Regions from separate parts of the Xanthomonas sp. WHRI 1810A genome, predicted to be linked through region 3. Evidence: predicted binding sites of a transcription regulator. Region 3 holds the regulator's gene; each other region holds the start of a gene.
What was found. Region 3 encodes sigma-54, which starts transcription at its own class of promoters, with help from an activator protein. Its sites were predicted from a motif close to TGGCACGNGCNTTGC; they were not measured.
Positions count from the first base shown of each region.

Region 1: glnA (glutamate--ammonia ligase) is a predicted target of sigma-54. The motif match lies at 1,680-1,694, and genes of this name have one in related genera.
Region 2: flgB (flagellar basal body rod protein FlgB) is a predicted target of sigma-54. The motif match lies at 1,367-1,381, and genes of this name have one in related genera.

Region 1 is NZ_JBEGED010000003.1:171,661-174,775, reverse strand. Features, by position in the region: gene glnA (glutamate--ammonia ligase) at 173-1,579, opposite strand; gene thiI (tRNA uracil 4-sulfurtransferase ThiI) at 1,911-3,115, shown strand, end outside.
Region 2 is NZ_JBEGED010000005.1:207,630-210,744, forward strand. Features, by position in the region: gene ABQX22_RS10240 (flagellar hook assembly protein FlgD) at 1-449, opposite strand, end outside; gene flgC (flagellar basal body rod protein FlgC) at 465-908, opposite strand; gene flgB (flagellar basal body rod protein FlgB) at 912-1,319, opposite strand; gene cheR (protein-glutamate O-methyltransferase CheR) at 2,397-3,115, opposite strand, start outside.
Region 3 is NZ_JBEGED010000010.1:115,721-118,835, reverse strand. Features, by position in the region: gene lptB (LPS export ABC transporter ATP-binding protein) at 1-555, shown strand, start outside; gene ABQX22_RS16170 (RNA polymerase factor sigma-54) at 747-2,240, shown strand; gene hpf (ribosome hibernation-promoting factor, HPF/YfiA family) at 2,320-2,628, shown strand; gene ptsN (PTS IIA-like nitrogen regulatory protein PtsN) at 2,641-3,105, shown strand; gene rapZ (RNase adapter RapZ) at 3,108-3,115, shown strand, end outside.

The sequences.
Region 1 (3,115 bases), on a different contig from region 3:
CCTGGACTGCGTGGGATTAGAAATGACTGGATCAGCGAGGACCAGAGCACTTGCGTTTCAGGACGTATCAGCCGATGGCAAGCGCTTTCCGGCCTCGAGGGCGGAAGGCGGGCACAAAAAAGGCCTCCCGAAGGAGGCCTCTCTTTACGTCAATGCAACTGACGCGACTGGATCAGCAGCTGTAGTACAGCTCGTATTCCAGTGGGTGTACGAAGGTGCGAACCTTGATTTCTTCTTCGCTTTTCAGGGCGATGTAAGCGTCGATGAAGTCGTCGCTGAAAACGCCGCCTTTGGTCAGGAACGCGCGACCCTTGTCCAGCTCTTCCAGGGCTTCTTTCAGGCTGCCACAAACCTGTGGGATCTCTGCAGCCTCTTCAGGTGGCAGGTCATACAGGTTTTTGTCAGCAGCATCGCCTGGGTGGATCTTGTTCTGGATGCCGTCCAGGCCAGCCATCAACAGTGCAGCGAACGCCAGGTACGGGTTGGCCGATGGGTCCGGGAAGCGTGCTTCGATACGACGGCCTTTAGGGCTGTTGACGTAAGGAATACGGATCGACGCGGAACGGTTGCGAGCCGAGTAGGCCAGCATCACCGGTGCTTCGAAACCTGGGACCAGACGCTTGTAGGAGTTGGTCGACGGGTTGGTGAAGCCGTTCAGTGCCTTGCCGTGCTTGATGATGCCGCCGATGAAGTACAGGGCCAGGTCGGACAGACCGGCATAGCCTTCACCTGCGAAGGTGTTCTTGCCATCTTTGGAGATGGACATGTGAACGTGCATGCCTGAACCGTTATCGCCGTACAGAGGCTTGGGCATGAAGGTGGCGGTGCGACCGTAAGCGTCGGCAACGTTGTGCACGACATACTTAAGGGTCTGAACTTCGTCAGCCTTCTTGACCAGCGTGTTGAATTTCACGCCGATTTCGTTCTGGCCTGCGGTGGCCACTTCGTGGTGGTGAACTTCGACGACCTGACCCATTTCTTCCAGGGCGTTGCACATTGCGGTGCGGATTTCGTGGTCGTGGTCGAACGGCGGAACCGGGAAGTAACCACCCTTGATGCCTGGACGGTGGCCTTTGTTGCCGCCTTCGATGTCGGCATCGGACATCCACGAACCCTGTTCAGAGAAGATTTTGAACATGGAGCCGGAGATGTCGGACTTGAACTTCACTTCGTCGAAGATGAAGAATTCTGGCTCAGGGCCTGCGAATACGGTGTCACCGATACCGGTGGACTTCAGGTATTCCTCGGCGCGGTGAGCGATGGCGCGCGGGTCGCGATCGTAACCTTGCATGGTCGAAGGTTCGATGATGTCGCAAACCAGAATCAGGGTTGGCTCTTCGGTGAACGGGTCCAGAACGGCGGTTTCGTCGTCCGGGAGCAGAATCATGTCGGAGGCTTCGATGCCTTTCCAGCCAGAAATGGAGGAACCGTCGAACATTTTGCCGACTTCAAAGAAGTCGTCTTCCAGCGCATCGCGAGCAGGCATGGTCACGTGGTGCTGAGTGCCTTTGGTGTCCGTGAAGCGCAGATCAATCCATTTAACGTCATGATCTTTGATGAGTTGAACCGACTTCGACATGTTGTCCTCCGGGGTGGATTAGGGCTGGATAGTTGTTGGCCCTTTAATTTGGGTGATGCCGGGCGCGATAGTCTGCCAAGGCAACCTGCCTCACAAGGGAGCAATTTGCATGCCAGTGCCCTGAGTTGGGTTTGCCCGGCGAAACAGCGATTTTCATGGCTATAAACGACGCATTTATGAAAATCCACGCCCCGAAATGGTGCTTTGGATTTGCGGAGAGTGTCGTTTTGGTGCGCTGATAGTCGGCGTTACGATAACTGGTTAAACCTTGAACAATTTCCGCTATAATCCCGCCCCCTCTTTTTCGACCGGCACCTTGCGCGCTGTTTTCATGAAACTAATCGTTAAAGTTTTTCCAGAAATCACTATCAAAAGCCGGCCGGTGCGGAAGCGCTTCATCAAACAGCTGGCCAAAAACATCCGTACCGTGCTCCGTGATCTGGACCCGGCACTGGTGGTCGATGGCGTGTGGGACAACCTTGACGTCGAAACGAAGGTCACCGATCCCAAAGCCTTGCACGACATGACCGAGCGCCTGAGCTGCATGCCGGGCATCACGTATTTTCTGCAGGTTGATCAGTACCCGCTGGGCGACATGGACGACATCTACGAAAAGTGCAAACAGCACTTCGGCGACGTCCTGGCCGGCAAAGTGTTTTCGGTCCGTTGCAAGCGTGCCGGTCATCATGATTTCAGCTCCATGGACGTCGAAAAATACGTCGGCAGCCGACTCCGAGCCGAGTGCGGCGCCGCTGGTATTTCCCTGAAATCACCCGAAATCGAAGTCCGGATGGAAATTCGCGACCAACGGTTGTTCGTGATCCACAGCCAGCACGCCGGCATTGGCGGTTACCCACTGGGTTCGCTGGACCAGACGCTGGTATTGATGTCCGGCGGGTTCGATTCCACCGTGGCCGCGTACCAGATCATGCGCCGAGGCATGATGAGCCACTTCTGCTTCTTCAATCTGGGCGGCAGGGCCCATGAACTGGGCGTCATGGAGGTCGCGCATTTTCTCTGGAAGAAGTACGGCAGCTCTCAGCGGGTGCTGTTTGTCAGCGTGCCATTCGAGGAAGTTCTGGGAGAAATTCTCGGAAAAGTCGATAACAGTCATATGGGCGTTGTATTGAAGCGTATGATGTTGCGCGCTGCGACAACGATCGCTGACCGTCTGGAAATCGATGCGCTGGTGACCGGTGAAGCAATCTCCCAGGTGTCGAGCCAGACGCTGCCCAATCTGTCGGTTATCGATCAGGTCACGGAGAAGCTGGTACTGCGTCCGCTGATCGCCAGTCACAAGCAGGACATCATCGATCAGGCAGATCAGATCGGCACCGGCAATTTTGCCCGACACATGCCTGAGTATTGCGGGGTGATTTCGGTCAACCCCAAGACCGCCGCGAAGCGCAATCGCGTCGAGTACGAAGAACAACAGTTCGACATGGCGATTCTCGAGCGTGCGCTGGAGAACGCCCGGATGGTCCCCGTTGATCGTGTGATCGACGAGTTGGGCCAGGGCGTCGAGATTGAAGAAGT
Region 2 (3,115 bases), on a different contig from region 3:
ATGTCGATGGTGCGCACGATGTTGCCGCTGGCGTCGTACACCTTGACCGAACTCATGGTGGCGGCACCCGGCACAATGACCGTGCCGGTCAGGCCAGCGGTGGTGTCGACGGTGGTCGAACCCACGTCGACGATCACCGAACTGCCCACCAGCGACGACGCCTGCAAGGCCTGGGACGACTGATACATGCCACTGATCGAGTCGACCGAGGTGCTCAGGTTCTGCATGGTTTCAAGGCTGCTGAACTGGGCCAGCTGCGCAACGAATTCACTGTTGTCCTGGGGGTCGAGCGGGTTCTGGTTCTGCATCTGGGTGACCAGCAACTGCAGGAACGAATCCTTACCCAGGCTGCTTGCGCCCGTGGCCGAATCACCGGCCGTCGTAGAACCGGCGGTCTGTAGCGATTTGAGGTAGGCGCTGGCGCCGGTACTGTTATCAACTGTTGTCATGGCTGGCGTTCCTTATCACTGACCCAGGGTCAGGACCTTCTGCATCATTGTCTTGGCGGTGTTCATGATTTCCGCGTTGGTCTGGAACGAACGACTGGCCGAGATCATGTCCGCCATCTCGTTCACCACGTTGACGTTGGGGTAGTACACGTAACCGTTCTTGTCCGCTGCCGGATGGTTAGGCTCGTAGCGCGCTTCCAGGTTGGAGGCGTCCTCGACGATGCCGGACACCTGCACGCCGGAACCGGCCGCGCCCTGGTCTTCGAACAACGAGCCGCTGCTGCTGCCGTCCTGCCCTTGAAACACGGTGGCAAAGACCGGGTGCCGTGCGCGGTAGGTCGCGTCCATGCTGGACGAGACCGTTTCGGCGTTGGCGATGTTACTGGCGACGGTGTTCAGGCGAGTGTTCTGGGCACTCATGCCACTCCCGGCGATGTTGAACACACTGGATAGCGACATGGCTTATTCTCCGCGAAGGGCTGCAACCAGCCCTTTGAACTTACTGTTGAGCAAGGTGAAGCTCGCCTGGAACCCAATGGCGTTCTCGGCGTAATTGGCGTTCTCGACCTGCGCATCGACGGTGTTCTGGTCCAGCGAAGGCTGCGTCGGCGTGCGGTACATCAACGAGCCCTGGTCGTCGCTCAAGCCTTCAGCTTCAATGTGATGGCTGTTGGTCATGTTCAACGCGAAGGTGCCGTTGGTGGACTTTTCGCTCTGCGCGGCCAGGACCTTGGAGAAATCCAGGTCACGCGCCTTGTAGTTCGGCGTGTCAGCGTTGGTGATGTTGTTGGCCAGCACTTCTGCACGTTGGGCGCGGAAGTTCAGCGCTTTCTCGTGGATGCCCAGGGCGTTTTCAAAACTGATGCTCATGTCGGGAAACCTTTGCCGGTTGACCAGATTTTCATGATTAGGTCATAGCAAGCCCCGTGCCACTTCGCGGAACGCAGGTTTTACGCGGGTTGCAGGGCAGGTGCGGTGCGGTCATGCCAGAAAAGCGGCAAGGGATTTCCGCTGTCAGGGCGGAAAGCGGCAATGGCCGTGCCGTTTTTTTGCCGCTTGCGGGGGGTTGGGCATTGCCTACGTTCCCCTATAGTGTGTCTGACAGGGTTGGTTTGTGTGTATATCCATTATTGGGGGCGTGACTGATATCGGTTCCGCTCTTACAAGGGGTCACTTTTTTCAAGAGCCCGGATTGCCGGCCCAGAAAAAAGTAACCAAAAAGGCCCTGCTCCCGTGTCCGGCCCCTCCTTCGTCGGGGTTCCCTCGCTCCGGCACTGCTCCGGGGACGCGCCGCCAACGGCCATCCATGGCCTGGGGCGGCTAGCGCGGCATCCATGCCGCGCTGTCCCCTACGCAATGCCTGCGCTCGGCCTCCCAAAGTCGCAATTTGTGGTGCTCACACCATCTCTGCACGCCAGAAGAAAAAGCATGACGCTCCGCGTCATTGGACGCAGAGCGTCCAGGGCAGTATTCCCACGCGGAGCGTTGGAACGATCAGCAAGCGCAACGGGCGCTTCGCTTTTGATCTTTTTCCACGCCAGTCCAAACGCCACACATCGCGACTTGGGTGCAGGCCGAACGCAGGCGGCGCGGAGTGGGCAGCGCGGCATGGATGCCGCGCTAGCCGCCCCAGGCCATGGATGGCCGTTGGCGGCGTGCCCACGGAGCGTCGCCGGAGTGAGGGAACCCGACGAAGTCGGGCCAAACCAGGAGCAAAGCGTTTTTGGTTACTTTTGTCGCTTTTACAAAAGTGACCCGCCGTAAGGGCGGAACCATAACAACAGCACATACAAATAACGGATATTCACACCACCCGAGGCCCAAGGCGTGTCAGCTAGACCGCATCGCGCCCGTCGCAACCTCCGAATGCTCCTACACGGAACCGTGGTTACCCATAAAAAAACCCCGCCAAAGCAGGGTTTCTTTCAATCCATCACTTACCCGGTCTCACTTGGCCTGGTAAATAATCCCCGGACTGCATTGCACCATCTGATAGTGATCCGGCAACCCGTTCAGCGCCTCGGACGCCCCCAGGAACAAATAGCCGCCCGGCTTCAACGTACCGTGAATACGCAGCAAAATGTCCTTCTTCACCTCCGCCGAGAAGTAGATCAACACGTTCCGGCAAAACACGATATCGAACTTGCCCAGCGCCGCGTAACTGTCCAACAGATTGAACGAGCGGAACTCCACACGGTTCTTGATCGGCGTCTTGATCGTCCAGCGACCCGGCGTCTTCTGATCGAAATAACGCTGCAGCCGATCCGGCGACAAACCGCGCCCGATCGCCAGGCTGTCGTACTCACCCGTCTTGCAGGTATTGAGCATGGCGCCAGACAAATCCGTCGCCACGATCTGCGCCCCGCCCTTCAACTGACCGGGATTGCTGCGCTCGAACTCATCGAACGACATCGACAGCGAAAACGGTTCCTGCCCCGACGAACACGCCGCCGACCAGATCCGCGGACGCAGGCCCGGGCTGGCCTTGAGCTGCTCGGGGAGCACTTTGTTCTTCAGCACTTCGAAGGGGTAGGTATCCCGAAACCACAAGGTTTCGTTGGTCGTCATGGCATCCACCACCTGCTCGCGCAACCCGCTGCGCGGCTGGGACTGGATACGCTGAATCAACTCTCCCAACGACTTGAAGCCCTGCTGCTCCATCAGCT
Region 3 (3,115 bases):
GGTCGTGTGCTGATCGACGACCAGGATGTCAGCCACCAGCCGATGCATGGCCGGGCCCGCGCGGGCATCGGCTATCTTCCTCAGGAAGCGTCGATTTTCCGCAAGCTGTCCGTTGCCGATAACATCATGGCGATTCTGGAAACACGCAAGGAACTGGATCGCCCGGCACGCCGCAAAGAACTGGAGAGTTTGCTGCAGGAATTCCACATCACGCACATCCGCGACAACCTGGGCATGAGCCTGTCAGGTGGCGAGCGCCGCCGCGTCGAGATCGCACGGGCCTTGGCGACCTCCCCCAAGTTCATCCTGCTCGATGAGCCGTTTGCCGGGGTCGACCCGATCTCCGTTGGCGACATCAAGCAAATCATTTATCACCTCAAGGCCAAGGGCATCGGTGTCTTGATCACCGATCACAACGTCCGCGAAACGCTGGATATCTGTGAAACAGCGTACATCGTCAATGATGGTCAACTGATCGCTGAAGGCGACTCGGACACCATTCTGGCGAACCAGTTGGTGAAAGAGGTATACCTCGGCCACGAGTTCCGCCTGTAAGCGTTGCGATGACGGCCGTCTGACGGGGGAGCGGGAGTACCGCGCCATCCTCCGATCAACTTAATTGTCATCGCACCCTAGGCAAACACCCTGGTTTCAGGCATATAATTTGCTTAAGTTGGCGCCTCAGCGCCCTGTAGTGGATGGCGCGCGTATGCGCCGGCGAACGAATAAGGTGTTTAGCCCCTGCCATGAAACCTTCGCTAGTCTTGAGAATGGGCCAGCAGCTGACGATGACGCCGCAGCTGCAACAGGCCATCCGCTTACTCCAACTGTCGACTCTGGATCTCCAACAGGAAATTCAGGAGGCACTGGAGTCCAACCCTATGCTCGAGCGCCAGGAAGAAGGCGACGATTTCGATAATGCAGACCCTATGGCTGACAATATCGAGCAAAAACCCAATCCTGATGTGCAGGAACCGACCTACCAGGAATCCGCCCCCACCGTCGACAACCTCGAAGACGGCGAATGGAGCGAGCGCATTCCCAACGAGCTGCCCGTCGATACCGCGTGGGAAGACGTTTACCAGACCAGCGCCAGCAGCCTGCCCAGCAATGATGACGACGAGTGGGATTTCACCACGCGCACCTCGGTGGGCGAGAGCCTGCAGAGCCACTTGCTGTGGCAGCTCAATCTGGCGCCGATGTCGGACACCGACCGCCTGATCGCAGTGACGTTGATCGACTGCATCAACAATCAGGGTTACCTGGACGAATCCCTCGACGAACTGCTCGACGCCTTCGATCCAGAGCTGGATATCGAACTGGATGAAATCGAAGCCGTCCTGCGCCGCATCCAGCAATTCGAACCCGCCGGTATCGGCGCCCGCAACCTGAGCGAGTGCCTGCTGCTGCAATTGCGCCAATTACCGGCGAAGACCAAGTGGCTGGCCGAAGCGCAGCGTCTGGTCAGCGACTACATCGACCTGCTGGGCAGTCGTGATTACGCTCAGTTGATGCGCCGGATGAAGATCAAGGAAGACGATCTTCGTCAGGTCATCGAGCTGGTGCAAAGCCTGAATCCGCGTCCGGGCTCGCAGATCGAATCCACGGAAGCTGAATACGTGGTGCCCGACGTGATCGTGCGCAAGCACAACGAACGTTGGCTGGTCGAGCTCAATCAGGAATCGGTGCCCCGCCTGCGCGTCAATCCGCAGTACGCGGGATTCGTGCGCCGGGCCGATACCAGCGCAGACAACACCTTCATGCGCAATCAGCTGCAGGAGGCGCGCTGGTTCATCAAGAGCCTGCAGAGCCGCAACGAGACACTGATGAAGGTGGCCACGCAGATTGTCGAACATCAGCGCGGTTTCCTCGAGTATGGCGACGAGGCGATGAAGCCGCTGGTGCTGCATGACATCGCCGAAGCGGTGGGCATGCACGAATCGACGATTTCGAGGGTCACGACCCAGAAGTTCATGCACACGCCGCGCGGCATTTACGAACTGAAATACTTCTTCTCCAGCCACGTCAGCACTTCTGAAGGCGGTGAATGTTCGTCCACGGCCATTCGCGCAATCATCAAAAAACTGGTTGCCGCCGAAAATCAGAAAAAGCCATTGAGTGACAGTAAGATCGCTGGTTTACTGGAGGCACAAGGCATTCAGGTGGCCCGACGCACAGTCGCGAAGTACCGCGAATCTCTAGGGATAGCGCCTTCCAGTGAACGCAAGCGATTGATGTAGAGGGGTCACACGCCACAGCGTTCCAGCGGCAGGCAACACAGCCTGCCTCTTAATGCACTGGCAACGAAGGAGAAGCTGTATGCAAGTCAACATCAGTGGACACCAACTTGAAGTGACCAAGCCCCTGCGTGAATACATCGAGCTGAAACTCAAGAAGCTCGAAGGGCATTTTGACAAGATTACCAATGTGCAGGTGACGATGGCCGTCGAGAAACTCAAACAGAAGATCGAGGCCACACTGCATATCCCTGGTGGAGAGGTGGTTGCCAATGCGGAGCATGACGATATGTACGCGGCGATTGACCTACTCACTGACAAGCTCGACAGACAATTGCTCAAGCATAAGGAAAAGCAGCAAAGCATCCTCAAAGGTGCGGCCGCTCGCTGACACTCCCTACTCATGATCCGACTTGAAAATATCCTGACCCCTGGCCGTTCCCGCGTGAACGTGCCAGGTGGCAGTAAAAAAGCTGTACTCGAAGAGATTGCCAAAGTGATTGGGCAGCAGGTGCCCGAGCTTGACCAACAAACCGTCTTCGAGAGCCTGATAGCCCGTGAAAAAATGGGCTCCACTGGTTTCGGCAATGGCATTGCCATCCCGCATTGTCGCCTCAAGGGCTGTTCAAGCCCGATCAGCGCACTCCTCCACCTCAGTCACCCGGTCGATTTCGACGCCATTGACGGCGCGCCGGTGGACTTGCTCTTTCTCCTGCTGGTCCCTGAAGCAGCGACCGATGAGCACCTGGAGCTTCTACGCCAGATTGCCAGCATGCTTGACCGCAAAGAAGTGCGCGAACGGCTTCGCACAGCGCCAAGCGGCGAAGCACTCTATCAAGTGGTACTCGACGAGCAGACCGGGCACTAATCATGCGCAT